DNA from 2 places in the Streptomyces sp. NPDC046876 genome. Region 2 is predicted to be linked to the other one. Evidence: riboswitches for the same ligand, from Rfam matches in the RefSeq annotation. Region 2 holds a riboswitch; the other holds the start of a gene.
What was found. A riboswitch is a leader RNA that binds a small molecule or an ion and turns the genes downstream of it on or off. The one in region 2 is predicted to bind cobalamin.

Region 1: another riboswitch for cobalamin. It lies ahead of ABZ924_RS28185 (CbtB domain-containing protein); the one in region 2 lies ahead of ABZ924_RS13925 (energy-coupling factor ABC transporter permease).

Annotation. Positions count from the first base shown of each region.
Region 1 covers NZ_JBEYXK010000072.1:612-15,660, forward strand. The annotation lists gene ABZ924_RS28165 (hypothetical protein) at 1-129, opposite strand, end outside; gene ABZ924_RS28170 (class F sortase) at 309-932, opposite strand; gene ABZ924_RS28175 (hypothetical protein) at 1,083-1,343, opposite strand; gene ABZ924_RS28180 (CbtA family protein) at 1,365-2,117, opposite strand; gene ABZ924_RS28185 (CbtB domain-containing protein) at 2,190-2,402, opposite strand; cobalamin riboswitch at 2,441-2,590, opposite strand; gene ABZ924_RS28190 (histidine phosphatase family protein) at 2,590-3,066, shown strand; gene pucL (factor-independent urate hydroxylase) at 3,063-3,980, opposite strand; gene ABZ924_RS28200 (aspartate aminotransferase family protein) at 4,218-5,570, opposite strand; gene ABZ924_RS28205 (SDR family oxidoreductase) at 5,811-6,593, shown strand; gene ABZ924_RS28210 (BTAD domain-containing putative transcriptional regulator) at 6,679-9,708, shown strand; gene ABZ924_RS28215 (ATP nucleotide 3'-pyrophosphokinase) at 9,718-10,497, opposite strand; gene ABZ924_RS28220 (sigma-70 family RNA polymerase sigma factor) at 10,714-11,616, shown strand; gene ABZ924_RS28225 (alpha/beta hydrolase) at 11,657-11,896, opposite strand; gene ABZ924_RS28230 (hypothetical protein) at 11,784-12,053, shown strand; gene ABZ924_RS28235 (TetR/AcrR family transcriptional regulator) at 11,998-12,675, opposite strand; gene ABZ924_RS28240 (alpha/beta fold hydrolase) at 12,795-13,727, shown strand; gene ABZ924_RS28245 (hypothetical protein) at 14,017-14,187, shown strand; gene ABZ924_RS28250 (YcaO-like family protein) at 14,478-15,049, shown strand, end outside.
Region 2 covers NZ_JBEYXK010000019.1:26,855-41,903, reverse strand. The annotation lists gene ABZ924_RS13955 (tRNA-dependent cyclodipeptide synthase) at 1-493, opposite strand, end outside; gene ABZ924_RS13950 (EF-hand domain-containing protein) at 749-961, shown strand; gene ABZ924_RS13945 (PadR family transcriptional regulator) at 1,077-1,652, opposite strand; gene ABZ924_RS13940 (ATP-binding cassette domain-containing protein) at 1,744-2,565, opposite strand; gene cbiQ (cobalt ECF transporter T component CbiQ) at 2,562-3,311, opposite strand; gene ABZ924_RS13930 (energy-coupling factor ABC transporter substrate-binding protein) at 3,315-3,701, opposite strand; gene ABZ924_RS13925 (energy-coupling factor ABC transporter permease) at 3,707-4,402, opposite strand; cobalamin riboswitch at 4,430-4,649, opposite strand; gene ABZ924_RS13920 (flavodoxin family protein) at 4,878-5,591, shown strand; gene fxsT (FxSxx-COOH system tetratricopeptide repeat protein) at 5,588-8,677, opposite strand; gene ABZ924_RS13910 (hypothetical protein) at 8,674-9,123, opposite strand; gene ABZ924_RS13905 (tetratricopeptide repeat protein) at 9,243-9,617, opposite strand; gene ABZ924_RS13900 (hypothetical protein) at 9,587-9,877, opposite strand; gene ABZ924_RS13895 (hypothetical protein) at 10,126-10,260, shown strand; gene ABZ924_RS13890 (hypothetical protein) at 10,412-10,945, opposite strand; gene ABZ924_RS13885 (SsgA family sporulation/cell division regulator) at 11,040-11,447, opposite strand; gene ABZ924_RS13880 (hypothetical protein) at 11,667-11,978, opposite strand; gene ABZ924_RS13875 (L-serine ammonia-lyase) at 12,289-13,671, opposite strand; gene glyA (serine hydroxymethyltransferase) at 13,963-15,049, opposite strand, start outside.

The DNA of each region.
Region 1 (15,049 bases), on a different contig from region 2:
CCGGACCGCATCCGCCTCGCAGGCCGCGGACGCGGCGGCGGGACCGGCCGCGAACAGGCACAGCAGCGCGACACAGGCGGCCGCGAGGGCCCTGGTCAACGCCGTCCGCGCATGCCGTGTCCCGCTCATGCGGGGGGTCTGCCCCGCCAGGTCTCCGGCCTCCCCGCCCGAGCCGCAGAAGCCCCCGACCGGGGGAGGAAGACACCCCCCACGGCTGACACGGGACCGCAGCCCGGCCGCCACGGCGCGGGACACGGCCTCGGCCGACCCGGCCCGTGCGGTGCGCCGCCGGGCCCGTCCCGCCGTGCTCAGTCGTCGCTCTGCCCGGTGTGGCGCTGCCCGGTCAGCCGGGCCAGGACCGTGGTCTCCCCGCTGACCAGCCTGAGGCGGGCCCGCCCTGGCCGCTGCCCGCGACCGGTGACCCCGGCCGGCGAGACCGCGTCCACGGTGAAGACAGCGGTACGGCCGTCGGCCCGCGCGACCTCGACCGTCAGTCCCCGCCGCAGTTCGCCGAGCCGCAGGTCCTCCGCGTTGACGACGGCCGTGCCCGCCGCTCCCGGAGCCGGGCTGTCGGACTCCCAGGCAGCCTCCTCGCCGTCACCGGCCGTCGCACCGCCCGGGTCGCCGGGCTCGCCGAACGGCAGGTCCGCGCCCAGGCTGGGGATGTACAGCCGCAGCGGCCGAGCGGCCCGCAGCGGGGTGATGGCCGCGGCCCGGGAGGGACGCGACCCCTTCCCCGGCGCGTGTCGCCCCGCATGCTCCAGCTGCTCGACGAGCCGCCGGTGCCCGGACAGGCCCAGGGCCCGGGACGGCAGGGCGTCGGCGGCGCCGGCGGGCGCGACCCGGGCGCCCTCGGTGCCCCGCAGCAGCCCTATCCCGGTGCCCAACAGAACCGCCGTCAGCACGCCGACCACCCACTTGGCGCGGAGCATGGAATGTCCTCCCGGTCCGATGCACCGGCTCCGGCGGCCGGTCCTCCTCAGAGCAGTGGACTCCGTCCCGGCCCCTCGGCACCGTTGACAACGCCGGGGACTGACGTCGCGTCACACGCCCGACGGCGGACGGGGCCGCGGAACGCGCCGTCAGACCACCACGAACGCCACCGCCGCCGCCCCCATGAGGGCGGCGGCGAGGTGAATGGCCGGGTGGCCGTAGTCGCCGTACCAGAGGTGGCGGACCAGGCCGCCGACCGCGGCCAGGGCCGCGATGATGCCGATCTGGGCCAGCAGCGTGACGGCGGTGAAAGGGGCCAGCACCAGGACGACGGAGTTGAGCCAGAACGGGACCGCACCGGTCCATCCGCGCCATCGGCAGAACGCCGTCCGGCAGATCGCCGTCTGCATGTATCACCGGCCCCTCACTGGTCAACTCGTCAGCTGAACAGCCTCCTTGGGGGCGGCGGCGGGGACAAGGGCCCGTTCGGCAAGAAAACCGAAGGCGAGGCCGAAAGTCGTCCACATCGCGGTCTGGATGCCCAGGGTCGCGAGGCGGAACTGCCAGATGAGGGTGGCCGGGAAGTCCTCGGGGACCTCGTTGACGGCCGGCAGGAACGCGTACGCGATCCCGACCGCGGCGACGAAGGCCAGCGAGGCGACGACCGAGGCGTTCCAGTTGCCCATCCCGGGCGCCAGGCGCCGGCCCAGGATCAGTGCACCCACGCCCAGCAGCACGCTCAGCGCGATCATCAGCACGAAGAGCGTGGTCCTCGTGACGACGGTGTCGGGGTCGCCGACGGCCGGCGGGTTGGAGGGGTACTTGAGGAACGGCACCAGGTTGAGGGTGACGAACAGGCCGCCGGCGACGAGGGCCGCCGTGGCCCGCGGGCCGAAGCGGCCGATGCGGCCGAGGGCGTAGCAGAAGACGAGGGCGGCGATGCCGCCGAACGCGACGCCGTACAGCAGCGTGCCGGTGCCGAGGCCGGCCGTGGCCTGCAGGGCCCGGCTGACCGGGCCCTCCTCGGCGTGGTCGTGCCCGGCGGAGGCGGCCTCCTCGAGGGCGATGGCCGCGTCGACCTTGGACTCGCCGAGTACGTACGCGACGAGGAACGCGGCCGCACCGGCGAACAGGCCGGCGAGCATGCCCCGCACCAGCAGGAGGCGGGGGGAGATGGGGTTCATGGGCTTCCCTTGCAGATCGCGGGGATCAGCGGATCAGCGGATCGGCAGATCAGTGGATCGGCGGATCGTGGATCAGTGGCAGGGGAAACCGAGCAGGTGGCGGCCGTCGTGCATCCACTCGTGGACGGTGTCGCCCTCGAAGAGGGCGGTGGCGCCCTGTTCGGCACCGACGAGGTAGAGCAGGACGAGCATCAGGATGCCGGCGAAGACCGCCCACGGGGCGAGCGCGGAGAGCGAGATCGGGGCAACGGCAGGGGCCGAAGCGGGCACGGCGGGGTTGGCCATGGCAGGTACCTCCAGAGGGAACACGCGTCCCGGTCAGTGGTGCTCGCAACGACGGTGGCGGGTCTGACTTCCCTCCCTCGCGGGCGGGTTCACAGTGGCGCGACCGTGCCGGATTTCCACCGGCTTCCGTCGTACCGTCGTCTTGTTTGGTTGTCGTCCGAGACGGTACCCCGCTTATGCTCCCTTTATGAAGAGCGGAGTCGTACGAGTTCGGTTCGTCACAGCGCCGTTCGACGACTCCGTTCGACGGGCGAGGTTCGGCCACGGCGCCCCCTGCCCCGGATACGAGGGCCTGCGCGGCCAGGACACCGGCCGTTGGGCGGGGCGGACCCTGGACGAGGTCGCCGCCGAGGATCCCGAGGGCATCCGGAGCTGGCTGACCGATCCCGCGTACGCGCCGCCCGGCGGGGAGTCCCTCGCCGCACTGACCGCCCGCGTCGGCGCCGAACTGGCCGGCCTGGCCCCCGGCACGCACCGCGCGGTCGTCGAGCAGGCCGTCGTACGGGCGGCCGTGGTGCACGCCCTCGACCTGCCGGCCACGGCGTTCTGGCGGCTCGACGTCCGGCCCGGCCACGTCACCACGCTCACCGGGCGCGCCGGGCGCTGGAACCTCCGGCTCGGCGAACCGGAGGCGGACGCCGGGCCGCCGTCCTCGGACGCCTAGGCCACGATCCAGTCGCTCGTCGCGATGACCGGCTGTACGCCGTCGCGGTGGACGGTGCCCTCGATGAGGCCGTACATGCGGTCCGCCGCGAAGTAGACCTCGTTGTCGTTCTTGAGGCCGAACGGCTCCAGGTCCACCAGGAAGTGGTGCTTGTTGGGGAGGTTCAGGCGCACCTCGTTGACCCGCGGGCAGTTGTCGAGCACCCGCTCGGCCATCTGGTTCAGGGTCTGCTGGAGCGAGTACGAGTACGTCTCGGCGAAGGCCTCCAGCATGTGCTTGCGGACCTTCCTGTACGACCGGTCCCAGTCGAACGCGGCGTCGTCGGCGGCCAGCGCCGAGTGCGCCCAGCGCGCGGTGACCTTGGTCGCCAGGATGCGGTCGTACGCCTCCTTGAGCGTCGTGTACTCGTCCTTGATGTAGCCGTGGAACTCGGAGTTCGTCGAGTTCATCACGGTCAGGTCCTTCAGGCCGGAGATGACCTGCAGGCCGGTGGTCTCGCTGTACGTGATCTGCGCGGTGCGCACCTCCTGGCCCTTGCGGACGAAGGAGTGCTGCTCCTTGCGCGTGGGCACCGGGATCCGCTCCCAGGCGAACTCCTCGATGCGGATCTGCGCCTCGCGGATCGGCGCCTGCGAGGAGACGAAGTGCTTGGCCAGCAGGATGCCGAAGGCCTCGGGGGAGTCGATGCCGTGTTCCTTGCCGAAGGCGTACACCGTGTTCTTGGTGGTGTCGGTCGGCAGGCAGTTGGTGTTGTCGCCGGTGAGGTGGACGTCGCGGAACTCGCCGCGCAGCGCGACCGAGACGTTGAGGTCGCGGATCTCGTGCCAGGAGCCGTCGCTGCCCTTGCGGGTGACCTTGACGATACGGTTCTCGGCCTTGCCGTACTGGTTCTGGGCCAGGACGTGCTTGCTCATGCGCTGTCTTCCTTCGGGTACGCGGAGTCCGGCTGGCTGGATCCCGTACGCCCGGCGTCCGGCGGGCCCGCGGCCCGCCCCCCGCCGTTCAGTCCCCGTGGGACCGCCCCGGGACTGACGTGCATCCCGGTCCGTAGGTGCTCTGTCGGATTTCAGCACGTTCACGTGCTGTTCGTAATGGCGCCGATCCTCCGAGAACGGGCCCCCGCGGCTTGGGCGTCCCTCTGACGGCGCAGGTCAGAGGGTGTGCGCGTCGGCCACCGAGAGGGCTTCGTCGAGGACGGCCAGCCCCTTGGCCACGTCGTCGGCCGCGATGTTGCACGGCGGGGCGACGTGGATGCGGTTGCCGGCGGTCAGCGGCCACAGCCCGCCCTTCTTGCAGGCGGCGGCGAACGCGGCCATCGGGGCGTTGTCGGCGCCCGCGGCGTTGTACGGCACGAGCGGCTCCCGCGTGGCCCGGTCCCGTACGAGCTCCAGCGCCCAGAAGGTGCCCAGGCCCCGGACCTCGCCGACCGAGGGGTGCCGCTCGGCGAGGGCGCGCAGGCCCGGACCCAGCAGCTCGGCGCCGGTGCGGGCGGACTGCTCGACGATGCCCTCCTCCTCCATCACGGTGATCGTGGCGACGGCGGCGGCGCAGGCGAGCACGTGCCCGGAGTACGTCAGGCCCCCCGGGTAGGGGCGCCGGGCGAAGGTCTCGGCGATGGCGGCGGAGATGGCGACGCCGCCGAGCGGGACGTAGCCGCTGTTGACGCCCTTGGCGAAGCAGAGCAGGTCGGGGGTGACGTCCCAGTGCTCGGCGGCGAACCACTTCCCGGTCCGGCCGAAGCCGACCATCACCTCGTCCAGGATGAAGACGATCCCGTACCGGTCGCAGAGCTCCCGCACGCCCGCCAGGTAGCCCGCCGGGTGCACGAGCACGCCCGGGGCGCCGCCGACGGTCTCCAGGATGACCGCGGCGACGGACTGCGGGCCCTCGAAGACGATGGTGTCCTCCAGGTGCGCCAGGGCGCGCTCGCACTCCTCGGCCTCGGAGGCGGAGTAGAAGGGCGAGCGGTAGGCGAACGGCCCCCAGAAGTGCACCACGCCCGCGGTCGCGCTGTCGTTGCCGAAGCGGCGGGCGTCGCCGGTCAGGTTGATCGCGGCGGAGGTGGCGCCGTGGTACGAGCGGTAGGCGGACAGCACCTTGGGCCGGCCGGTGTGCAGGCGGGCCATCCGGACGGCGTTCTCGACGGCCTCGGCGCCGCCGTTGGTGAAGAAGATCTTGTCCAGGTCGCCGGGCGTGCGCCGGGCGATCAGGCGGGCCGCCTCGGAGCGGACGTCGACGGCGAAGCCGGGCGCGACCGTGCACAGGCGGGCGGCCTGCTCCTGGATCGCGGCGGTCACCTTGGGGTGCTGGTAGCCGATGTTGGTGTAGACGAGGGCGCTGGAGAAGTCGAGGTAGCGCTTGCCCTCGTAGTCCCAGAAGTACGAACCCTCGGCCCCGGCGACGGCGAGCGGGTCGATGAGCTCCTGCGCCGACCAGGAGTGAAAGACGTGCTTGCGGTCGGCGTCTTTGACGGCGGCGAGGGCGCCGGCGGCACTTGCGTTCATGACCTGAGCGTAGATGTCCATGATGCGGACTCCTGGGAGGGTCGAGGGCACCTGGGAGTCTGGGCAGTCTACCGCATAGCGGAATGGCTTTTCCGTTTCGTGAAATTCTCTCGGCGCCCGCCGGGTGGTGTGAGCGGTGGTGAGCCGGAGGTGAGGCCGCGGTGAGCGCCGCCGCCGAAAGTGAGCTCGTCGCCGGGTCCGCCGGGGACACCGAGCACACGGAAGCCGAGGAGTACGGACATGGGCGAGCAGCAGCTGACCGGCAGGACCGCACTGGTGACCGGCGGGTCGCGCGGCATCGGACGGGCCGTCGCGCTGCGGCTGGCCGCCGAGGGTGCGCTGGTCGCGGTGCACTACGGAGCCAACGAGGCCGCCGCCGAGGAGACGGTGGCCCGGATCACCGCGGCCGGCGGGCGCGCCTTCGCCGTCGGGGCCCGCTTCGGGGAGGCCGGCGCGGTGGACCGGCTGTTCGAGGGGCTGGTCCGCGGGCTGGAGGAGCACGGCGCCGAGGGCCTGGACATCCTGGTCAACAACGCCGGCATCATCTCCGGCCGCTCGATCGGCCAGCTCGCGGAGGACGAGTTCGCCCTGCTCATGGCCGTCAACGTGAGCACGCCGCTCTTCGTGATCCAGCGGGCGCTGCCGCTGCTGAACGACGGCGGCCGCATCATCAACATGGGCTCGACGGCCAGCCGCTTCGCCGTCTCCACCCAGATCGGCTACACGGTCAGCAAGGCGGCCCTGGAGGCCATGGGCCCCTCGCTCGCCAATGAGCTGGGCCGCCGCGGGATCACCGTCAACACGGTCGCGCCCGGCGCCGTCCGCACCGACCTGACCGCCGGCTACACCGCGGTCCCCGAGGTCGTCGCCGGCCTGGAGGCGATCAGCGCGCTCGGGCGGATCGGCGAGCCGGAGGACGTCGCGGACGTGGTGGGCTTCCTGGCCGGCCCGCAGGGGCGGTGGGTGACCGGTCAGACGGTCGACGTGTCGGGCGGGACCTGGCTCGGGCCGATCGCCGGCTGAGCGGCCCGACTGGTCCGACCTTCCTGAACTGCCTTGATTCCACGGGTGGATCAGCAGGCGGATCACCGGGTGGATAATCGCCGGCATGAGGTTCGGCATCCTCGGTGAGACGCAGGCACGGCACGACGACGGCAGCCGTGTACCGCTCGGCGGACCCGCGCGGCGCGCCCTGCTGGCGCTGCTGCTGATCCGCCCCGGCGCGGTGGTGTCGGCGGAGCGGCTGGCCGAGGAGATCGAGCCGGGCGGGAACGTTTCCGCGCACGCCCTCCAGTCCCAGGTGTCCAGGCTGCGTACGGTCCTGGGGCAGGCGGCCGCCATCGAACGCGTCGGCGCCGGCTACCGGATCGCGGTCCCGGACGGGTCGGTGGACGCCGCGCGCTTCGAGGCGCTGGCCGCCGAAGGGCGCACCGCCCTGGCCGAGGGCGACCCCGCCCGGGCCGCCGCCGTACTGCGCCGGGCGCTGCAGCTGTGGCGCGGTCCCGCGCTGGACGGGCTCGACGGGAGCGAGACGGCCCGCGCCGCGGCGGGGCGGCTGGAAGAGGCCCGGCTCGCGGCCCTGGAGGACCGGATCGAGGCCGAGCTCCGGCTCGGCGAACACCGCGCGGCCGTACCGGAGCTGCGCGAGCTGGTCGGCCGGCACCCGCTGCGGGAGCGGCTGGCCGGGCTGCTGATGCGGGCCCTGTTCGCCCAGGGCGGGCAGGCCGAGGCGCTGGTGGTGTTCGAGGAGACCCGGCGGCACCTGGCCGAGGAGCTGGGCGCCGATCCGTCGGCCGAACTGCTCTCGCTCCACCGCGAGTTGCTGGACACCGCCCCGGCGCCCTCGCCCTGCGCGCCGCCCGCCCAGCTGACCTCCTTCGTGGGCCGGGAGGAGGAAGTGGCCGAGGCCGCCGGGCTGTTGCGCGTGGCCCGGCTGGTCACGCTGATCGGCCCCGGCGGGGTCGGCAAGACCCGGCTGGCCGTCGAGGTCGCGGGCACGGCCGTCGCCGCCGACGACGTCTGCTTCGTGGAGCTGGCGTCACTGGGCGCCGGCGGACCGGCGGGCCACGGGGCGTACGCGGGGCAGCCGGGACAGATCGCGCAGACCGTTCAGGCCGCTCAGGCCGCTCAGGCCGTGCAGACCGTGCAGACCGCGCAGGCCGTGCTGGGTGCGCTCGGGCTGCGCGAGAACGGCCTCCAGATGGGGGACGGCCCTGCGCGGACCGCGCTCGACCGCCTGATCGCGGCCCTGGCCGACCGGCCGCTCCTGCTCGTCCTGGACAACTGCGAGCACCTCGTCGACGAGGCAGCCGCCCTCGCGGCCCGCCTGCTGGCCGCCTGCCCCCGGCTGCGCGTGCTGGCCACCAGCCGCGAACCGCTCGGCGTCATCGGCGAGCACGTCCGGCAGGTCCGGCCGCTGGACGCGGCGGCCGCCGTACGGCTCTTCGCCGACCGGGCCCGGGCCGTACGCCACGGCCCGACCGGCGATCCCGAGGTCGTACGGCGGATCTGCACGGCCCTCGACGGCCTGCCCCTCGCGATCGAGCTCGCCGCGGCACGCCTGCGCACCCTGGACCCCGAGGACCTCGCCGGCCGCCTCGACGACCTCCTCGGGATCACCTCCCGCGGCAGCCGCACCTCCGCCGAACGGCACCGCACCATGCGCTCGGTGGTCGCCTGGAGCTGGGACCTGCTCACGCAGGACGAGCAGCGCGCCGCCCGGCGGTTCACGGTCTTCGCGGGCGGCGCGACGGCGGCCTCCGTGCGGGCGGTGTGCGGCACGGACGCCGACACCCTGGAGTCGCTGGTCGACAAGTCCCTGGTGGAGGCCGTGGGCGCCGGGCGCTACCGGATGCTGGAGACGGTCCGCGCGTACGCCGCCGAACGGCTGGAGGCGGCGGGCGCGGCCGAGGCGGAGGCCACCCGTCAGGCCCACGCCCGCCATCTGCTGGACCTGCACCGCTCGGCGGCCCCGCACCTGCTGCGCGCCGAACAGCTGCAGTGGCTGCCGCGCGTCGCGGCCGAGCACGACAACCTCCTGGCCGCACTGCGCTGGGCGGTCGGTGCGGGCGAGGCGGGCACCGCCGTGGAACTGCTCGCCGCGGCCTCGACCGCCCTGTGGATCCGCGGCGCGTCCGCCGCGGCGGCCCCGCAGGCCGCCGCCCTGCTGGAGGCGGTCGACGCCACCGCCGTGGCCGGTCTCGGCGAGGAGTACGCCGCCTGCGTCCTGCTCGCGGCGTCCACCGCGGCCGGCCGTCCCGTCTGGGAGCGCCACCGCGCCGCGGCGCAGAAGGCGCTGGCCGCCGCGTGGCCGGGCGACCGCCCGGGCCGCTACCCGGTGGTCCTGCTGCTGTGGATGATGCGCCACGCGGGCGAAACCGACGCCCACGACCCCCGGGACGCCGTGGCCGCGTTCGAGCTCGTCTCCGCCCAGCGCGACTGCCCCGAACCGTGGGCTGGTGCGGCAGCCCGGTACGTGTCCGGGTACGCGACCCTCGGCGCGGGCGACGCCGAGGGCGCCGAGCAGGCCTTCGACGCGGCGGCCGAGCGGTTCCGCACGCTCGGCGACCGGTGGGGCACCGCGCTGGCCCTGGACGCCCTCGCCGGTCTCGCGGGCGCCCGCGGCGACGGCGCGCGGGCGCTCGCGCTGACCGACCGGGCCCTCACCCTCACCGAGGAGCTCGGCGCTGTGGAGGACTCCGCGGACCTCCTGGTCAACCGGGGCGACCACCGCCTCCCCCACGACCGGGACGCGGCCCGCGACGACTACACCGCTGCCGCCCACCTCGCCCGCGGCAGCGGCAGCCCCGCCGCCCTCGCCGCGGCGCTGCGCGGCCTCGGCGACATCGCCCTGCTGGAGGGGCTGCCGCAGGAGGCGGAGCGGCTCTACACCGATGCGCTGGACCGGATCGACCCCCACTGGGTCAAGAGCCTCGGCAACCGGGTGCGCTGCCTCGCCGGCCTCGGCCGGATCGCCGGGGACCGCGGGGACCGGGCCGCGGCCCGGAGGTACTTCCGCGGGGTCGCCGAGTCCGTGGCCGCCCTGGGTCCGTCCGTGCCGGCCACCCTGCGCATGATGGGGCTGCCGGAGGAGCTCGTCACGGAGCTGGGCGCCGCGGTGAGTGCCGCGGACCGCTGACGGCCCGCCTCAGCGTCGCCTGCCCAGGGGCGCGGGCGCCGGCAGGCGTACGGGCCCGGGCGCCGTCAGCCGGTCCGCGCCCGGCGGGACGGGCACCGACGCGAAGATCGCGTTCTGCTGCGCCTGGAGCTCCTTCTTCCGCTCGGGGCTCGTGCCGGGCAGGCGCTGCTCCTCGTACAGCTTGTGGGTGGCCTCCTGCGCCCACTTGCTCGCCGGGGTGTGGAACTGGACCTCGAAGAGCTGCCCCGAGCGCGGGGCCCGCCAGCCGGTGTTCAGCCCCTTGTACCCCTGGGCGCGGCCCCAGGTGTTGGACCACTTGGTGCTGTCGTTGCCCCAGTCGGAGAGCAGCCGGGCGGCGGTGGCCACTCCTTCGGTGTACTCCTCGTCCGGCCACTGGAGCGTGTAGCGGACGGCGTCGCCGATGCCGGCGAGGACGGTGTCGACGTTCTGCTCCGGGTGCTCCTCGAGCGAGGTGGCCACCTTGCGCTTGAGGGAGTCGGGGGACTTGAGCCGGTGGTCGAAGCCCGTCAGCTCCGCGCCGGTGATCCAGGCGGCCGCCCTGACCCGGGGGCTGATGGACTTCTCCGCCTCCTGCGCCCGGTCGAGGTACGCGTCGACGCGCTGGTTGTCCTCCCGGTTGAGGGAGAGGCCCCCCTCGCCGGTCCAGCCGTCGTCCGGTGAGGGGGCGGGGGCCGCGGTGGCGGCGGTCGCGGTGGCGGCGCCGCCCAGGGCGAGCGCGGTGGCCAGGGCGGCCGCGACGGCGGTGCGAGTGACGGTGGTCGTCCGCATGGGTCTGTCCTGCCTTCGGGTGGGGGCGTACGGGCTTGCGTACGGGCCGCGTACGGGCCTGGTACGGGACGTGGCGGACGGCACAACGTGCAGGCGGGCGCCGGGGTGACTGCCGACCGGCAGGACGGATGATCCGGGAACCCGCCGTGTTGACCGGAGCGTTGGAGGGGCAGCAGCGAGCAGTCCGGTGCGCAGTGCGACGCGAGGATGTGACAGGTGAGCGAGAAGGAAGCCCTGGCCCGGCGGTTCGAGGAGCACCGGACCCATCTGCGGGCGGTGGCCTACCGGATGCTGGGCTCGCTCAGCGAGAGCGAGGACGCCGTCCAGGAGACCTGGATCCGGCTGAACCGCTCAGACGTCACCGGCGTGGAGAACCTGGGCGGTTGGCTGACCACGGTCACCGGCCGGGTGTGCCTGGACATGCTGCGCTCCCGCACGACGCGCGCCGAGGAGTCGCTCCACGACCAGGACGGCCGGGTCCGCCTCCCCGACCCGGTGGTCACGGGGTTGGCCGGCACGGACCCCGAGTACGAGATGCTCATGGCCGACTCGGTGGGGATCGCCCTGCTGGTGGTGTTGGAGACGCTCGCCCCGGCGGAGCGGGTGGCCTTCGTCCTGCACGACCTGTTCGCTGTCCCGTTCGACGAGATCGCCCCGGTCCTCGGCCGCACCGCGGCGACGACGCGGCAGCTGGCCAGCCGGGCGCGCCGCCGCGTCCAGGGGGCCGTACCGGCGCCCGACCCGGACCTGGTGCGCACCCGGGAGATCGTCGACGCCTTCCTGGCCGCCTCGCGCGGCGGCGACCTCCGCGCGCTCCTGGAGCTGCTCGACCCGGAGGTCGTGGCCCGCTCCGACGGCGGCGCACTGCGGCCGAGCCTGGTCCGCCGGGGCGCGCAGGACGTGGCCTCGCAGGCGATCACGTTCGCCCGGTTCGCCGAGGCCGCGTACCCGGCGCTGGTCAACGGGATCCCCGGCGTGGTCTCCCGCAGCGCCGACGGCGCGCCGCTGTCGGTCATGGCGTTCACCGTCCGGGACGGCAGGATCGTCGCCCTCGACATCCTCACCGACCCCGAGCGCCTCGCCCGCCTCGGGCTCGGGACGGTTCGGGAGGCGGATTGATCAGGAACGGGAAAAGGACTGGGTGAGGAATTCCAGCAGCTCACGCCCCTCCGGCCAGGAGCCCGGGCCGGAGGCGGAGTTGAGGTGCCCGTACGGCCGGGTGCCGGCGCGCCCGCCACCGCGCCGCGAAACCGGCGGCCGCCGCGGGGGAGCCGTACGGGTCGGCGGTGCTGCCCACCACCAGGGCAGGGTGCGGCAGCGGCCGCGCCGACACCCCGCTGAACGTCGCGGCCGCCTGCCGCGGGAAGGCCGGCCCCTGCGGGCCGGGCGGCGCGACCAGGAACGCGCCGGCCGCCGCGCCCGCGGGGCGGGAGCCCCGCCACTGCCCGCAGGCCGGACGCCTGGAGGAGGTCGTCGACGCCCTCGCCCGCTACGGCCCCGTCACGACCTCCCCGGTGCTGCGCTCCTGTCCCGCGAAGCCGCTGCAGGAGGCGTGAAGATCCGGTCCAGGTGGTGGCGCAGCACCGCGGTGGCCGACTCGGGGCCCCGCTGGCCCACGAGGATGCTCGTGCCCATCCCCGCGGCCATGGCCAGCAGGCCGATCGCCTCCGTGCGCGCGTCGGCACCGGGGTCGGCCAGGCCGGCGTCCTGAGCCCGGCCGATCAGTCCGGCCAGGGCGTCCTCGGCGGCATCGGGGTTGTCGATGAACGGCTGGGCGGCCAGCGCCTCGTCGGTGACGGACAGGATCGCGTACGAGGTGTAGAGGAGGTGGAAGGTGCGGCTCTCCTCGTCGGTCGGGAGTGACGCGAGCAGCAGCGCCTCCGCCACCGCCCTCGGCCCCGGCGCCGACCCCGACCCCGGCGCCGATCCCCTTCCCGGCCCGGCGGCGGCGAGGCGGGCGCCCACGCGGGCGGTGAACCGGTCCGTGAGGTGCTGGAGCCCGTACAGGAGCAGCTTCTCCTTGGTCTCGAAGTAGTACTGCACCAGCCGCAGCGACACCCCCGCCTCGGCCGCCACGTCGCGCATGCCGACGGCATGCAGCCCGCGCCGCCCGGCGACCCGCACGAGCGCGTCGGCGATCTCGGCACGCCGCTCCTCGTGGTCCACGCGCTTCGGCACGCCCGCACCCACCTCTCAGTCAGCCCCAGACACAGCGGAAACAGCTTGATGATACGCCCGTACCACCAACATGATACGGTCGTACCACGAACGGAAACGATCTCGCAGGAGGCGCCACCGTGCCCGACACCACCACCCGCCCCGGCTCCCGCCCGCGCCGCGATGTCGGCCGCTACGTCAACGACACCTTGCGCGACCGGTACTTCGCCGCCTGCGACGCCCTGTACGCCCTGGGCGCGCCCGCCCGCTCGGAGGCGGACGTGGAGACGAGCTTCGGCACCACCCACGTCTACCGCTACGGCCCGGCCGACCCGGCCGCCGAGTCCCGTACGCCGGTGGTCCTCATCCACGGCGCCGGCTCCTGTTCCGCGATGTGGTACCCCAACACCCCCGCGCTCAGCGCCGAACGCCCCGTCTACGCCCTCGACACCCCCGGCGACGCCGGCCGCAGCATCCACCGCGAGCCCATGTGGCAGCCCGAGCGCGCCGCCCAGTGGCTCGACGAGGCCCTCGACGCCCTCGGCCTCGACCGCGTCCACCTCGTCGGTTCCTCCTACGGGGGCTGGCTGGTGCTCAACCAGGCCCACCGCCGCCCGGGCCGCCTCGCCTCGGTGACCCTGCTCGACCCGGGCGGCCTGGAGAAGGTCGGCCTGCGCTTCTTCGCCTGGATCTTCATCAGCCTCTTCGCCAGCTTCGCCCCCAAGGCCCTGCGCCCGCGCCTCGCCAAGTGGCTGGAGCAGCCGGTCCTCGTCGTCCCCGAACTGCGCGCCATGGTCCACGCGGGCGCCCGCGCCTTCCGCATCCGCCGCCCGGCCCCGCTCCCCCTCTCCGAGGAGGCCCTGCGCTCGATCACCACCCCGCTCTACCTGGTCATGGGCAAGCGGAGTCTCCTCGTGCACCCGCAGCGCCAACGGGAACGCGTCCCCCGCCTGATCCCGGGGGCCCGGGCCGAAATCCTGACCGGCACGGGCCACGGCCCCCAGATAGACCACGCGACCCTGGTCAACACCCGCATCCTGGGCTTCATCCAGGAAACCGACGCCGCCGCCTGACGCCACCCTTCCCGTACAGCGCCTTCCACACCGCCCCCCGTACCGTCGCGCCCCTTGCGCCGCGGCACGGGGGGCGGTCGTCGTCCGGGCCCCGCCGCTGCATCCCCATGCAGCCAATGCCTGCATGAAGTTGCAGTCGTACCTGCCGCCCGCGCACTTCCCGCACTGGCATATTTCATCTCGCCGAACAATTGGCTGTCGCATCGGGGGAACGATGAATAGCTGGGTAATCCGCGCGAGGCTCGGGGACAAGACCTGTCCGAGGGCCGGCGCCGCCATCCTGGGGGCCGTGGCAGTGGCCTGCCTCCTGGCCGGCAGTGGGGGAGCGGCGCAGGCCGAAACCCGCCCGACCATGGCCTCCATCAGCGAGGTTCCCGCTCTTAAGCAGGGCCTCGCCGACCGTGTGGAGCAGTTGGGCCTCTCGCGGTGGCCGGTGGCGAACACGCACGCCTGGGACTGACCGGGAAACCGACACCCCGCACACCCGGTATACGCCCCGCCCGCCTCCTTTTTGCCCGGCGCGGCGGAATGGGCCGGCCGGCGGGAATGCGCGGAGCTGTGAATTACCCAGTGGTTTCCGGAAAGGTTCGTCAAATGTTGGACGTGAGCGGCACCAGGCCTCCCGGCGGAGCGTATGACGTTCCCGGGGCACTCCCCGAGGCACTCCGCGAAGCACTCCCTGAGGCGCTCCCCGAAGGGCTGCGCCGGCTCGACGCGCTCGTGTCGCACGGCGGTGGGCTCATCGGGAGGGTGACCCGGATATCGCCCGAGTCCTCCGGCCTGGCCGTGTACTCCGCCACGATGGGCGAGCTCGAGCACGTCCAGCCCAACGTACGGTCGACCAGCAGCCGCCCCTCGGGAGTCGAACTCGGCGGTGGGGGCGGCGGCACCGATCCACAGCGCGCGAGGGCCATCTCCATCGCCGAGGCGCTGGAGCGGTACTCCAGCTGTGTCCTGCCGAAGGACCTGGTGTGGGCCACCGCGGAGGAGCTGGGCGACCGGGCTGCCGACATCACCGGCTTCCCGCAACTCAGCAGCACCGAACTGGCGCACCCGAACTGCCCGCTGACGCTGCCGGACCCGGCGGAGCCGATCCGCTGGACGACCGCCTGGTCGCTGACGGAGGGCCGGCCCGTGATGGTCCCGGCGGTGTCGGTGTGGCTGCACATACCGCCCCTCACCCCGGGTGAGCGGTTCACCATGCCCATCTCGACGGGCTGCGCCACCCACACCGACATCAACCGGGCCCTGCTGAACGGCATCTGCGAGGTCGTGGAGCGCGATTCCATCGCGCTGACCTGGCTCCAGCGCCTGCCGCTGCC
Region 2 (15,049 bases):
CCGTGACGGATTCACCCTCCGGCAACTTCGGGCCGATAAAGTGCAGGGCCATCTCCTCACAGCCCTTGCGGAATTCCGGGTCAGTCTCCAGGAAATGGAGGACGCGCCGGTGCAGTAGTTGGTAGACGGGGTTCGACTGGAACTCGGAAAGGGCGCGCACGCGGATCTCCGCATGCGGGTGCCCGGATTCCTCGACACCCTTGACGATCCGGCGCCGGACCGCCTTGATCTCTTTCGCGGCGCGCCGGCCCGCGTGCTCCGGGCTGTGGCCGAAGGCGGCGAACATACGGTCCACGTGGAGGTCGGCGTAGACGAAGTCGATCTGCGCGAACCGGGGAGCCGCCCATCGGGCGAGACTGCGGATGCGCTCGGAGCTGAAGTAGCTGTTTCCGGGACTCACTCCGATGAGCACATGGTCGCCGTCTTCCCAGATATGTCGGCAGGTGCGGGTGAAGGGCAGAACTTCGAATGATGCGTCAGTTGTGATCGTCACCTGTGTGATCGCCCTTTATGCCACTTGTCCCTGGGAGCCCTGCGCTCCCGGTGTGGCGGCAATGCCGGTACGTTATGCCGTGACCCCGGAACGTGACAAGTCCCGTTCCGATTTCTTGGGCGGAATTATGTGTTCCGCATTCTGGAGGGGGAATTGAATTTCTTTCTGCCGCCCGAACGGGACCCGGGGGCGGGGCGGCGACCCGCTGGCGCTACCCTGAGCCGGTCAACGAGCACCAAGAAGGGGTGGATCCCAGTGGCGGACATCGAGAGCGCGCGGACGACGTTCGGCCGGTTCGACGTGGACGGCGACGGCTTCGTCACGGCCGACGAGTTCCGGCAGGCCATGGCGGAGATGGGCGACCCGTTCGTCACCGGCCCGGTCGCGGACGCCGTCATCGCCGCCAAGGACACGAACGGCGACGGCCTGATGAGCTTCGACGAGTTCTGGGCCTCCCTGAACAAGTAAGCCCCGTGCCACGCCCCCGTGCCGCCCCTGCCGGGCGGGACGGGGGCGTCAGCGTGCCCGGCCTCGGCCCGCCCGGGTCAGCCCCGCACACCAGCCCGCGGGTCAGCCCCGCGGGTCAGCCCGTCGCGGCGGGCCGGTCCGGCTCCGGCCCGGGCCCCGTCATGTCCTCGACCTCGGCGAGGGCCTCCTCCAGCCACCGCAGCCAGAACGTCTCCAGGCCGGTCCCGCCGTGCAGCACGAGCCGGCGCAGCCTGTCCTCGTCGGAGTCCCGCTCCGGCGGGAAGTCCTTGGCCTCGATGGCCTCGTACACCGCCAGCTGCCTGCGGTGGAGCTCCAGGTGGCGCCGCAGCTCCGCGGCCAGCCCCTGCGGCCCGACGACGGCCGCCGCCCGGATCCGCAGCAGCAGCGGATCCCGGATGGCCTTGGGGTCCTGGCTCTCGCCCACCCACCGGGCGAGCTCCGCGCCGCCGGCCGGCAGCACCTCGTACTCCTTCTTCTGCCCCCGTACGGGCACCTCGCTTGGCAGCGCCCGGATCAGCCCGGCCTCCTCCAGCCGGCCGAGCTCCCGGTAGATCTGCTGGTGCGTCGCGGACCAGAAGTACCCGATCGACTTGTCGAACCGCCGGGTCAGCTCCAGCCCCGACGAGGGCTTCTCGAGCAGGGCGGTGAGGATGGCGTGCGGCAGCGACATGCCGTCATCCTAGGGAGCCCCGGGACGGGGGCCGCGGGCACCGGCCCCCGGAGCCGCCGGCCCGGAAGCCGGCAGCGTCCCGGGCCGTCCGTCAGTGCCAGGAGGCCAGCGCCTCCGGGGTCTTCGGTCCCGCCGCCTGCGCCCCCAGCAGGTCCCGGGCCCGCAGCAGCGCCGCCACCGCCGGGGCCCAGGCCTGGCGCAGGCCCGCCCCCGCCAGCAGCTCCGGGTCCGACAGCAGCTGCGGCGCCGGGCCGAAGCGGATCCCGGACGGGGTCAGCACCGCCGCGTCGTCGGCCCAGCGCACGGCCAGGTCGACGTCGTGCGTGGCCATCACCACCGTCGTCCCGCGCGAGCGGAGCCCGGCCAGGGTGTCCAGCAGCCGTTCCTGGCCGTCGGGGTCGAGGCCGGCCGTCGGCTCGTCCAGGATCAGCACCCGCGGGGCCATCGCCACCGCGCCCGCGATCGCCGCACGCTTGCGCTGCCCGTACGAGAGCAGGTGCGTCGGGCGGTCCCGCAGCGCCGTGATGTCGAGCGCCGCCAGCGCCGAGTCCACCCGGGCCCGCACCTCCTCCACGGGCAGGCCCAGGTTCATCGGGCCGAACGACACGTCCTGCTCGACGGAGGCGGCGAACAGCTGGTCGTCCGGGTCCTGGACGACCAGCTGGACCGCGGTGCGCAGCCGGGTCAGGCCCGCCCGGTCGTACGACACCGCGCTGCCGTCGAGGCGCAGCTCGCCCGCGGCGGGCCGCAGGCCGCCGCTGAGCAGCCGCATCAGCGTGGTCTTGCCGCTGCCGTTGCGGCCCAGCAGGACCAGCGCGCGCCCCTCGGCGATGGCGAAGTCCACGCCGGTCAGCACCGGGGGGCCGTCCTCGTACGCGTAGCCGGCGCCGGCCAGTTCCACCAACGGGTTCACAGGTACACGCCCTTCAGGGTGAGAGTCAGCGCGACCAGGCCGGCCAGCAGGGCCGCCGAGGCCGCGAGGAAGCGCCACGACAGCGCCGCCTCGGGGACGAGGACCCGCAGCGTCCCGTCGTAGCCGCGCCCGGCCAGGCCCGACTGGAGCCGCGCCGCGCGGTCGAAGGCCCGGACGAAGGAGGTCGCGGCGAGCCCGGCCAGGGACCGCCACACCGCCGCCCGACCCGCGTGCCCCAGGCGGGCCGCCTGGGCGCGCTTGACCCGGTCCAGGGAATCCAGCAGCAGGAACCCGATCCGGTACATGACGAGTGCCACGTCCACCACGGGCGCGGGGACGCCGGCCCTGGCCAGCCGGGGCAGCACGTCCGAGACGGGGGTGGTGAACGCGAACAGCAGCACGCCGAGCGAGGCCGCCGACGTACGCAGCAGCAGCTCGGCGGCGTGCCGGGGGCCGTCGGGGGCCAGCGAGACGGGTCCCGCCGCCCCGCCCACCGCGAACAGCAGCGGCACCGCCCCGGTGAAGCAGAAGCCGAGCGGGATCCGGAAGGCCCGCCACAGCTGCCGCCCGGGGACCCCGGCCGGCCCGAGCAGCACGGCCAGGGTCGCGGCGGCCACCAGGGGGCCGCCGGGCCAGGGCGGCAGGCACACGGCGGTGACGGTCAGGCCGAGCCCCAGCAGGGCCTTCTCCAGCGGGTGGCGGCCGCGCCAGCGACTGCTGTGCGCGGCCACGTCGATCGGCAGCACCGCCTATGACTCCGCGGCCGCGGGGGTGGCTGCGGCACCGGCCGGGGCGGCGGCATCGGCCGCGGCGGCATCGGCCGATGCGGCGGCTGCGGCGGCCGCGCCCTGGCGGCGGCCCTTGCGGACGCCGAAGTAGTACGCGAGCACCCCCGCGCCGAGCGCCGCCTGGAGGGCGAACAGCGCCGACTCCACCTCGGCGGAGGGCGGTTCGTACAGCGGCGAGAACCACGGCTCGTAGTCCGGCTTGAGCTCGGTGATGGCCGCCTCGGCCTGGTTGTCGGAGCCCGAGAACGGCTCCTCCTTCCCCTCGCCGAGCCCCAGCGCGATCGGCAGGACGGCGAGGGCCGCCACCAGGAGCAGCAGCAGGCCGTTGATCTTCGCGTTCCGGCTCATGCCCCTCACACCGTCGCCTTCTGCTCGCTGCGGCCCGCGGTCAGCTTGGCGACGCCCAGCCGGACCAGGTCGGACTTGCTGGACTGCATCAGCAGCCGCATCACCAGGACGGTGAGCAGGCCCTCGCTCACGGCCAGCGGGATCTGGGTGACGGCGAAGATGCCGCCGAACTTGCCGAGCGCGCCGAGGAAGCCGGTGCCCGGGTCCGGGAAGGCCAGCGCGAGCTGCACCGAGGTCACGCAGTAGGTGACCAGGTCGGCGAAGAACGCCCCGAGGAACACCGACACCATCAGCGGTGCGTCGAAGCGCCGCAGCAGCGCGTAGATCCCGTAGCCCGCCCAGGGCCCGGCGATCGCCATGGAGAAGACGTTCGCGCCGAGGGTCGTCAGCCCGCCGTGCGCCAGCAGCAGCGCCTGGAAGAGCAGGGTGATCGTGCCGAGCACCGCCATGATCGGCGGCCGGAAGAGGATCGCGCCGAGCCCGGTCCCGGTGGGGTGCGAGCAACTGCCCGTCACCGAGGGGATCTTCAGGGCGGACAGGACGAACGTGAACGCCCCGGACGCGCCGAGCAGCAGCGTGCTCTCGGGGTTGGCCTTCACCTCGCGGGTGAGCGCACGGGCGCCGTGGACGACGAAGGGAGCGGACGCGACGCCCCAGGCGACCGCGTGCCAGGGGGGCAGGAAGCCCTCGGCTATATGCATGAGTGGGAGACCTCTCCAGCACCTCGTGGATGGACAACGCGCCCCGGCCGGTCTCCTGGCTCACGGGTGCTGATGCCCTGGCTCCGCCTTCCCGGGCGATGCGGATCCCCCCGCGCCGCCCAGTGGCTTCCCGCAGGAGTAGAGCCGGACTTCCCGTTCACAGTGGCGAGGGCCGCACCGGTCTTGCACCGGTTTCCCGTACACCAAGGCCCGCTGACCCTATTCGGCCGCATGGACCCGAAACAACCCGGCTTCCGGCCCCCGGCAGCCGCCGCCCGTTCCGCTTGCGGCCGCCGGGCCGCGCCGCGGTGCCCACGCCGCACGCGAACCGGTGCCCGGGCCACGGAAGTTCCCCGCCCCGGCGTACGACCGGCGCACGCCCCGGCGCCCTTCCGCTCCCGCACCCCGACGCGCGGCACGCCCGTACGGCCGCGCCCCGGTGGCGGGGCGGCCCACGGCTGCACAGGCTGTCCCAGTGGCCACCGAACACGACTACTCCGACCTGAGCGCCGTGTACGTCAACTGCACGCTCAAGCGCTCGCCCGAGACCAGCAACACCGAGGGCCTGATCTCCAGGAGCCGCGCCGTCATGGAGTCGGCCGGCGCCCGCACCTCCCTGATCCGCGCCGTCGACCACGACATCGCCACCGGCGTCTGGCCGGACATGACCGAGCACGGCTGGGAGAACGACCAGTGGCCGGTCCTCTACAGCGAGATCATGGCCGCCGACATCCTCGTCCTGTGCGGCCCCATCTGGCTCGGCGACAACAGCTCGGTGATGAAGCAGGTCATCGAACGGCTCTACGCCTGCTCCTCGCTCCTGAACGAGCAGGGCCAGTACGCCTACTACGGGCGTGTGGGCGGCGCCCTCGTCACCGGCAACGAGGACGGCGTGAAGCACTGCGCCATGAACATCCTCTACAGCCTCCAGCACCTGGGCTACACGGTCCCCCCGCAGGCCGACGCCGGATGGATCGGCGAGGCCGGCCCCGGACCCTCGTACCTCGATCCGGGTTCGGGCGGCCCCGAGAACGACTTCACCAACCGCAACACGACCTTCATGTCGTGGAACCTGATGCACCTGGCGGCCCTGCTCAAACGCTCCGGCGGCATCCCCGCCCACGGCAACCAGCGCTCCCGATGGGACGCCGGCTGCCGCTTCGACTTCCCCAACCCCGAACACCGCTAGCCGGCGGACTCCGTGTGGGCACCCGGCCGACGAGGATGGGCGGCGAGAAAGCGGCGCAGGGTGTCCTGTTCGCTGTCACTGAGCATGTGCGCCGATCGAGCAAGCGTGGCCTCGAACAGGGGAACGGCGAGTACTGCCTCTCCCGCCTCCAAGTACGTGACAGCGAGGTTGTGGCGAAGAGTGACGGTTTCGGGGTGCACGTCGCCGAAGACCTGCTCGTACTGAGCCAGTGCGGTCCGGAATAGGGGGATCGCTCGATCGATTCGTCCGGCCGCCCGGTATGCGAAGGCCAGGTTGCTGCGGCTGCGCAGGGCAGTGGGGTGGGTGTCGCTGAGGGCTTGCTCGGACAGGGTCAGCGCGGCTTCCAGCATGGAGATGGCGCGGGGCACGTCCCCGGACTGCAGGTGGGCCCCTGCGAGGTTCCCGAGGCTGATCAGCGTGGTGGGGTGGGCTTCGCCGAGAACTCGTTCACATTCGGCAAAGGAGGTTTTGAGAAGCGGAATGGCGCGAACAAGGTCACCGGCTTCTCGATATGCGTTGGCAAGGTTGTTACGACTGACCAGGGTGTGGGGGTGGGCGTTGCCCAGGGCCTGCTCGCAATGATCCAGACTCGCCTCCATCAAAGGGATGGCCCGAGTCGGATCGCCGGCCAGTTCGAACGATCTGGCCAGGCTGATGCGGTTGGCCACCGTGTCGGGGTGAGAGGCGCCGAGGATCTCCTGACACTGAGCGAGAGCCGTCTCCAACGCGGGGATGGCCTTGTGTAGATCGCCGATGACCAGGTACGCGTTGGCGAGACCACTGCGTGTGGCCAGGGTGTGCGGATGGGTCTCGCCCAGAAGCTCAATGCGGTGGCCGAGTGTGGTCTCGTACAGCGAAATGGCGCCTGCCGGGTCACCGGCCTCCAGGTACGCATTGGCGAGCCCGTTCTGGGAGCTGAGCGTATAGGGATGGGTATCGCCGAGCAGTTGCTGGTGGTGGGCCAGGCTGGTTTCCAGCATGGGGATGGCACGGGCCAGGTCGCCGACTTCGTGCAATGTGTGGGCAAGGTTGGTACGGACGGTCAGGGTTTCCGGGTGGGCGTCGCCGTGCACCTGCTCGCATTGCGCCAGAGCCGTCTCGAGGATCGTGACGGCGCGGTTCAGTTCGCCGGCGCCTCGGTAGGCCAAGGCGAGATTGGCACGGCTGGACAGGACGTCTGGATGGCCCTCGCCGAGTGCTCGTTGCCGCTGGGCGAGCACCGTTTCATAGAGAGGGACGGCGCGGGTCGCGTTCCCGGAGGACAAGTACGCGGCCGCGAGGCTGCTGCGGCTGGACAGCGCCTCGCGGCTCACATCACCGAGCACACGCTCGCAGAGAGCAAGAGTGGCCTCCTGGAATGCGATGGCCCGCACCAGATCACCCGAGGCTGCGTAGGCCTCGGCCAGACCGATGCGACTGTCGAGAGTGTGCGAATGGGCGTCGCCGAGGACTTCCTGTCGCAGGGTGAGGGTGCTTTCGTGCAACGAGATGGCACGGGTCAAGTCGCCCGATGCGCGGCAAGCGTCCGCGAGGTTGCGGCAGACAGTGAGGGTATCGGGGTGGGAACCCCCGAGTGCGCGCTCACACTGCGCATGGGTTTCCTCCAGCAGCGCGATGGCCTGCGCGAAGTCTCCGGAGTCGAGGTGGGCGGTTGCGAGGTTGCCGCGTACGGCAAGGGTGATGCGCTGAGTGTCACCAAGCACCTCTTCGCACTGGGCGAGAGCCGCCTGCAGGAGTGGGACGGCGCGGGAATTATGACCGCGTTGGGCCAAATATTGGGCAGCGGCGGCATAACGGCCGGCAAGAAAGCTGTCGCGGTGACCACGTGGGGTGGTGATTGCCAGAGCGATGAGGTGCGGCAGGAAGGTGTCCCATTCGCCGGATGGCTCGGAGTCTGGGGGCTCGGGGAGGGCGGCCACCACCCTGTGCAGGAGCAGCTCGGCCTCTCTTCGTCCGGCCGGGACCTCGCCATGCTCGACCCCATGATGCCTGAGGACCGTCTGAACAAGACGGTGAACGCTGACCGTATTCCGGCTGAGAGTGACCATGCTGTAGGCACGCAGGATGCCGAGGGCTTCGTGGAGGTCGTCGGCCTCTGTGTCTGCTGCTTCGAGCAGGGCGACAGGAATGTCGTCCGGCGCGAGCCATGAGAGGGTCTGGAGGATGGTGACCGCCAGCGGGCAGCGACTGTTCAGGGTCTTGAGGGTTTGGCTCCAGATGCGGGCGATGGTGCGTTCGGGGGCTGTGCCTTCGGCCGCTTTGCCGAGCTTTGTGGACAGCCGCCGGCGGTAGGCGTCGAAGCCGATGGTGGGGTTCTGGGCCAGGTATGCACCGGCCTGTTCCAGGGCCAAGGGCAAGTGGCCGAGTGCGGAGGCGAGCGCGCGGGCATCCTGGACCTGGCGTGGTGTCGGCGCCTCGTCCAAGGCGTGGCGGCAGATGAGGTCCGCAGCCTGGTCACTCGGCAGGATGCCGAGTGACAGGGTGCGGGTGGTGCGCGGCCAACCGGCCGCCTTGCGGCTGGTGGCGATGATCTGCCCCCTCAAGGCGCCCGTATAAGGGTCAAGATCTCGCGGGTCCTCGACGTTATCGAAGATCAGTAGCCAGCCGGGGTGCCAGTCGAGCCAGGTCAGGGCCCACTGCGCCTGCTGTTCGGTCGATGCCGACCCGGCCCAGGCCGGGAACAGGCGCAGGGCGAGTGCGGCAAAGGACTGCTCGATGCGTGCCGGCGAGTCGGCGGTGATCCACCACACGAGGCCGTGGGTGTCCCGGTGGCGGTGGGCGTAGTGGAGGGCGAGGGTGCTCTTTCCGGTGCCGCCAAGACCGTGGATGGCTGACACCGAGGCGACAGCGGATTCCCGCCCGGCAGCCATGTCGAGTTCGATCCAGGCGAGTTCCTCTTCGCGGCCCAGGAACAGGCCAGGCATCCTCAGATTGGTGGTTCCGGCGGGAGCTTGAACATCCCGAGCCGAGTGCAGCATCTCTGCCTGCAGGATGACGTCACCCGTGATGGCTGTGCCGATGTTCTGAGCGGCAATCGATCCGGGGCCGGACGCCTCGATCCTCACGCCGTCGCCGGAGTGGTGGTGGCCGGGTGTCCGCCGATGGAGTTGTTGTCGCCGGTGATGGCAACGCCGATGGACTGGGCGGCGATGGCGCGCTCGCCCGATGCGTTGACCGTCCCTGCTCCGGCAGGCGCAGGCAGAAGAGCGGCGAGCTCATTGAGCAGGTCGGGATCGTCACGCAGGGCGCGCTTGATCTGCAGGCGCAGTGCCGCCAGCGCGTCGGGATCGTCGACCTCCTCGGCAGCGTTCTGAACGGCTGTCTCGAGTGTCGCGCGGCCTTCGGGGTCGCGGCGGCGCCAGACGGCCTCCAACACCCTTTGGCCGATTGCGGCGGTCGAGTCAGCGGCCGCGTTTTCCACACGCGTCAGTACCGCATGACCGTATGCTCCGAGGGCTGCCGTCACGTAGGGTCCGGCTTCCTGGACCAACTCCGCAATTTCCATGCTCATTCGACGCACCCCCGTGTGTGACCTGGTCGATGTGAGAGAAGAATAGGGGCAGCGGCGGACCGAGATCCTGTGCACCCTGAGCGTCTGCGACGTGGGCGTGTCACTCGCCCGGTCGACTGCTACGTCGACAACTCCGCCAGGGCCGACTCTGGTTGGGTCAGGAGGCGGCGGGGGTCCATGCGGCGGCAGCCCGTTACGGCCTTCTCCAGCAGGTGGCGGGCCGCGGCCGGGTCGCCCGCGGCGAGGAGGGCGCGGGCCAGGGGCGGTACCGCCAGGGCCCGGACCAGGCTCGGCTCCAGGTCGCCGCAGCCCGCCGTGAAGGCCAGGACCTCCCGGAACGCGGCCTCCGCCTCGGTGCGGCGGCCGGCGATGCGGTGCGCGTCCGCGACCCAGCGCAGCATGCACATCCGGGGCGAGGAAGCCCCGCCCGACTCCGCCACGGCCAGCGCCTCGCGCAGGACTGTCAGGGCCTCGTCCGTGCGGCCGCGGGCCAGCAGGACCTGCCCGATGCCGCGCGGGCCGTGCGCCTGCCCCCGGTGCGGTCGTCGGCGGAGCGGGCCTCGGCTAGGCCCGCCTCCTGGAGCGCCTGGCAGCCGGCCAGGTCGCTGCGCACATCGAAGACGTATTCAGCGGCCGCCGCCGGCTCCCGGCAGGCGTACGGGTCCACCCGCGCGGCCTGCCGTACGGTCGCGGCGAGGGCGTCCCGCTCGGCCCCCAGCCAGCGCACCGGATCGGCGCGCGGCCCGGCCAGCATGCCGGGGCGGGGACGCAGGCGGCCGTCGGGCCGGGCCCCGCCGCCACCAGGGCGTCGAGGGCCTCCTCGGCGGCGGCCGCCGAGGCGGTGCAGTCCGGGGCGTCGAGCAGCCCCAGGCCGCGCAGCAGGGCCTGCGCCGGGGCGGGCAGCGCGCGGTAGTCGAGGAGCCGCCCTGCCCGCACCCCGTCGAGAACGTCGAGGCGGGCCCGCTCCTCCTCCAAACAGGCGGCGAGGCGGGGGAGTTCCCGGTGGGGGAGCGCGGCCAGCTCGGCGCCGACGATCCGCAGCGCGAGGGGCAGCCGCCCGCACAGCCGGACCAGCCGGACCAGCCGGACCAGCCGGCGGGCGGCCTCCGGCTCGGCCGCGACGCGGTGCGCCGGTGATCCCGCCCAGCAGGGCGAGGGCGCTCGCCTCGTCCAGCAGGGGCAGGTCCACGGCGGCGTCCCGGTCGGGCCCGGCGAGCCGGCGGCGTGACCGCCCGCCGTCTGGCCGCCCGGCGGCGTAACCGCCGGGCGGTCGGCCCGGATGCCCGTGTCAGCAGCACACGTTGCGGTGCGCGACGTCGAGGACGAACCGCTCGGGGGAGTGCAGCTTGAACGAGGTGAAGGACGGCTTGGTGTCGAAGGCGGCGCCGAAGGTCACGTACCCCTCGAAGTCGCCGGTCAGCGCCAGGCCCCGCAGCGCCGTCAGGTGCGTCCTGACGAGCGTGGGGCCGCGGTAGCTGCTCCTGCCGTCCTCCAGGTGGGCGGCGGCGGGATGCAGGCGGATCTGCAGGAAGTACTTGCCGGCGAGCGGGACGGGCTTCCCGGATCCGTCGTGGACCAGCTTCGGGACGCGGGTGACGGTGACGTCGGGCACCCGGCCCCTGAGGTCGATGACGATCCGGTCGTACGAGCAGTGCCCGGCCCAGCGGGCATTGACGACGAGCGGGGTCGGCGCGCCGGCGTGCACGGCGCCGGCCGCGGCCGGGACGGCGGCGGTGGAGGCCGGTGCGGCGAGGGTGATCCCGGCGGTGAGCAGGGCCCCCGTGGCCAGGGCCACGGTCTGCCGGCGGCGGAGGTGGTTCATGACGTCCCCCTGTTCCTTCTGAGACGGGGACTGCTGTCACTGCTGAGGACACACCCGGCGCACGCACGGTTCCGGCAAATCAAAAGAAATCGGACTAACGGGACAGGAGTCCGCTGACCTCCGCATCCAGGTCGTAGTGGCGCGGCTCCTCGCCCCGCGGCACCAGCTCGACCAGCCGCCGGCACAGCGCCCGCACGTCCTTCGCGCGGGCGGAGACCACGCAGCTCCGGCCGCCGCCGCTGAAGGCGAGGCACACCCGCGGCTCGCTGCCGCGCCGCCCCGGCCACACCCGGATGTCGCCCTCGCCGGTGGTGCGGCTCTCGCCGTCGAGCAGCAGGTCCCGGGAGAACACCCACCGGGCGATGTGTCTGCCGCCGCCCTCGAAGTCGAGGGTGAGCTCGTAGGGCCGCTCGCAGCGGTACGTGAAGGCCGCCAGCAGGGGGACGGGCCGCGCGGCGCCCTCCAGTCGGATCGAAAGGACGCGGTGCTCGATGCCGGTCATGGGCGGTGCGCCTCTCTGCAGCGGGGAGGGGGAGGGGAACGGAAGAAACTGAGGGAACGGTGGGGACGGAGGACCCTCTCCCGGAAGCTAGTCCACGCGGGCCCCGCACCCGCCGGGCCGAAGGTCCCCACTGCGGGGGCCCGTGGGCCCCTCTTCCCACAGGAACGCGCACGGGCCCGCCTCCCCGGGGAGAGACGGGCCCGCTGGGTCACCGTGCGGCTACGGCAGGGGGCCGAAGGTGAACACCCCGTGCCCGTTGCCCTGGCCGACGACCGTGGCGTCCGCGCCGTTGACCTGGGAGCCGTTGCCCTGGTTCGAGGCCCCGGAGCCGGTGGCCGCCTGCTGCACGGTGGCGGAGTTGCCGGCGTTGCAGCCGGCGACGCCGCTGGCGAAGATCTCGCCGACGGAGGCGTTCGACGCCGTCCCCGCCCCGGCCCCGTTGTCGGCCTGGGCGGTGCCGGCGCAGAGCGCGACGGCGAGGGGGAGCGCTGCGAGCGCGGCGATCACACGGGCGGTGCGGATGCTTGCCATGGTGAAGTCCTCCATTACGCAAAAGGGCTGCGGTTCACGGCGGTTGGCCGGCCGCCGGGGGTGTGGCCGCGACGTCACGTGATCACCATGGCGCAGAAGATCACCCCCCAACCAGCCCTGTCGGCACGGTTCGCCCTGAAGCGTGACCAACCCCCTCCCAAACCTCAACACCCGGACAATCCCCGGCGATTGCCCCACCGGAGCCGGTGTCGGGCCCGTTGCACCGGCACGACGGAAGGGCCCGGCGCACCGTGTGCGCCGGGCCCTCCAGGCGGGTCGGACCGACAGCCGGATCAGACCGTCAGCCGGGTCAGCATTCGATGACGTTGACCGCGAGGCCGCCGCGGGCGGTCTCCTTGTACTTGATCTTCATGTCGGCGCCGGTCTCCTTCATGGTCTTGATGACCTTGTCCAGGGAGACCTTGTGGGAGCCGTCGCCGCGCATGGCCATCTTGGCCGCGGTGACGGCCTTGACCGCCGCCATGCCGTTGCGCTCGATGCACGGGATCTGCACCAGGCCGCCGACCGGGTCGCAGGTCAGGCCCAGGTTGTGCTCCATACCGATCTCGGCCGCGTTCTCGACCTGCTCGGGGGTGCCGCCGAGGACCTCCGCGAGGGCGCCGGCCGCCATCGAGCAGGCCGAGCCGACCTCGCCCTGGCAGCCGACCTCGGCGCCGGAGATCGAGGCGTTCTCCTTGAACAGCATGCCGATGGCGCCCGCGGCGAGGAGGAAGCGGACCACGCCGTCCTCGTCCGCGCCGGGCACGAAGTTCACGTAGTAGTGCAGGACCGCGGGGAGGACGCCGGCGGCGCCGTTCGTCGGGGCCGTCACGACCCGGCCGCCCGCCGCGTTCTCCTCGTTGACCGCCATCGCGTAGATCGTCGTCCACTCGCTGCGGTGCATCATCGGGTCGCCCTCGGTGCGCAGCTGCCGCGCCGTCGAGGCGGCCCGGCGCTTGACCCGCAGGCCGCCGGGGAGGATGCCCTCGCGGGACATGCCGCGGGCGACGCAGGCCTGCATGACGCGCCAGATCTCCAGCAGGCCGGCGCGGATCTCCTCCTCGGTCCGCCAGGCCTTCTCGTTCTCCAGCATCAGGGAGGAGATCGACAGGCCGGTCTCCTTGGCGAGGCGCAGCATCTCGTCGCCCGAGCGGAAGGGGTACTTCAGCACGGTGTCGTCGAGCTTGATCCGGTCCTCGCCGACCGCGTCCTCGTCCACCACGAAGCCGCCGCCGACCGAGTAGTACGTCTTCTCCAGCAGCGGGGCGCCGGAGGCGTCGTACGCGAAGAGGGTCATGCCGTTCGCGTGGTACGGCAGGGCCCGGCGCCGGTGCAGGATCAGCTGGCTCGGCTCGTCGAAGGCGATCTCGTGGGCGCTTCCTATCTCGGTGCCCAGCAGCCGCAGCCGGCCCGTCTGGCGGATGCGCTCCACCTCGTCGTCGGCGGTCTCGACGTCCACGGTGCGGGGGGAGTGGCCCTCCAGGCCGAGCAGGACCGCCTTGGGGGTGCCGTGCCCGTGTCCGGTCGCACCGAGCGAGCCGTACAGCTCCGCGCGCACCGAGGCGGTCTGGGCGAGGACGCCGTCCTTCTTCAGCCGGTTCACGAACATGCGGGCGGCCCGCATCGGGCCGACGGTGTGCGAGCTGGACGGACCGATGCCGATCGAGAAGAGATCGAAAACGGAAATGGCCACTTTGGTGGACTCCCGGGGGACATCCCCATGGTGGTGGGGAACGGACCCGTCCAGTCGCTCACGCAGCGTAGCGGGCGGCCGACGGAGGGGGCGGGCTTTGCAGGGATTGCGGGCAAAGATCACCTCGTGGGCGCCCCTGCCCGGTTAATCAGCGTACGTCAGTTCGCAGAGGGGTCGGTTACGCCGGCCTGTACGGCGGCTTTCGCGGTCCCGACGTCCAGGACTGCGACCCCGGGCCATGGGAAAGGCCCGGCCCTGTGTGACACAAGGCCGGGCCTCCTAGCCGTGGCCTCAGAGCGACGGGTACAGCGGGAACTTCGCGGCGAGCGCCGAGACGCGCGCCTTGAGGGCCTCGCCGTCGTACGCCGGCTTCAGCGCCTCCGCGATGATGTCGGCGACCTCGGTGAAGTCCTCGGCGCCGAAACCGCGGGTGGCCAGCGCCGGCGTGCCGATCCGCAGACCCGAGGTGACCATCGGGGGCCGCGGGTCGTTCGGGATGGCGTTGCGGTTGACCGTGATGCCGATCTCGTGGAGGCGGTCCTCGGCCTGCTGGCCGTCCAGCTCCGAGTTGCGCAGGTCCACCAGGACCAGGTGCACGTCGGTGCCGCCGGACAGCACGTCCACGCCCACGGCCTTGACGTCGTCCTGGACCAGGCGCTCGGCGATGATCTTCGCGCCGGCCAGGGTGCGCTCCTGGCGCTCCTTGAACTCGGGCGAGGCCGCCACCTTGAAGGAGACCGCCTTGGCCGCGATCACGTGCTCCAGCGGACCGCCCTGCTGACCGGGGAAGACCGCGGAGTTGATCTTCTTGGCCAGCTCCTGCGTCGACAGGATGACACCGCCGCGCGGACCGCCGAGGGTCTTGTGCGTGGTGGTGGTGACGACGTGGGCGTGCGGCACCGGGTTCGGGTGCAGGCCCGCGGCCACCAGGCCGGCGAAGTGGGCCATGTCGACCATCAGGTACGCGCCGACCTCGTCCGCGATGCGGCGGAAGGCGGCGAAGTCCAGCTGGCGCGGGTAGGCGGACCACCCGGCGACGATCAGCTGCGGCTTGGACTCCTTGGCGAGGCGCTCGACCTCGGCCATGTCGACCTGGCCGTCCTCGCCGACGTGGTACGGGACCACGTTGTAGAGCTTGCCGGAGAAGTTGATCTTCATGCCGTGGGTCAGGTGACCGCCGTGGGCCAGGTTCAGGCCCATGATCGTGTCGCCCGGCTTGAGCAGCGCGAACATCGCGGCGGCGTTCGCCTGCGCACCGGAGTGCGGCTGGACGTTCGCGGCCTCGGCGCCGAAGAGCGCCTTGATGCGGTCGATGGCGATCTGCTCGACGACGTCGACGTGCTCGCAGCCGCCGTAGTAGCGGCGGCCCGGGTAGCCC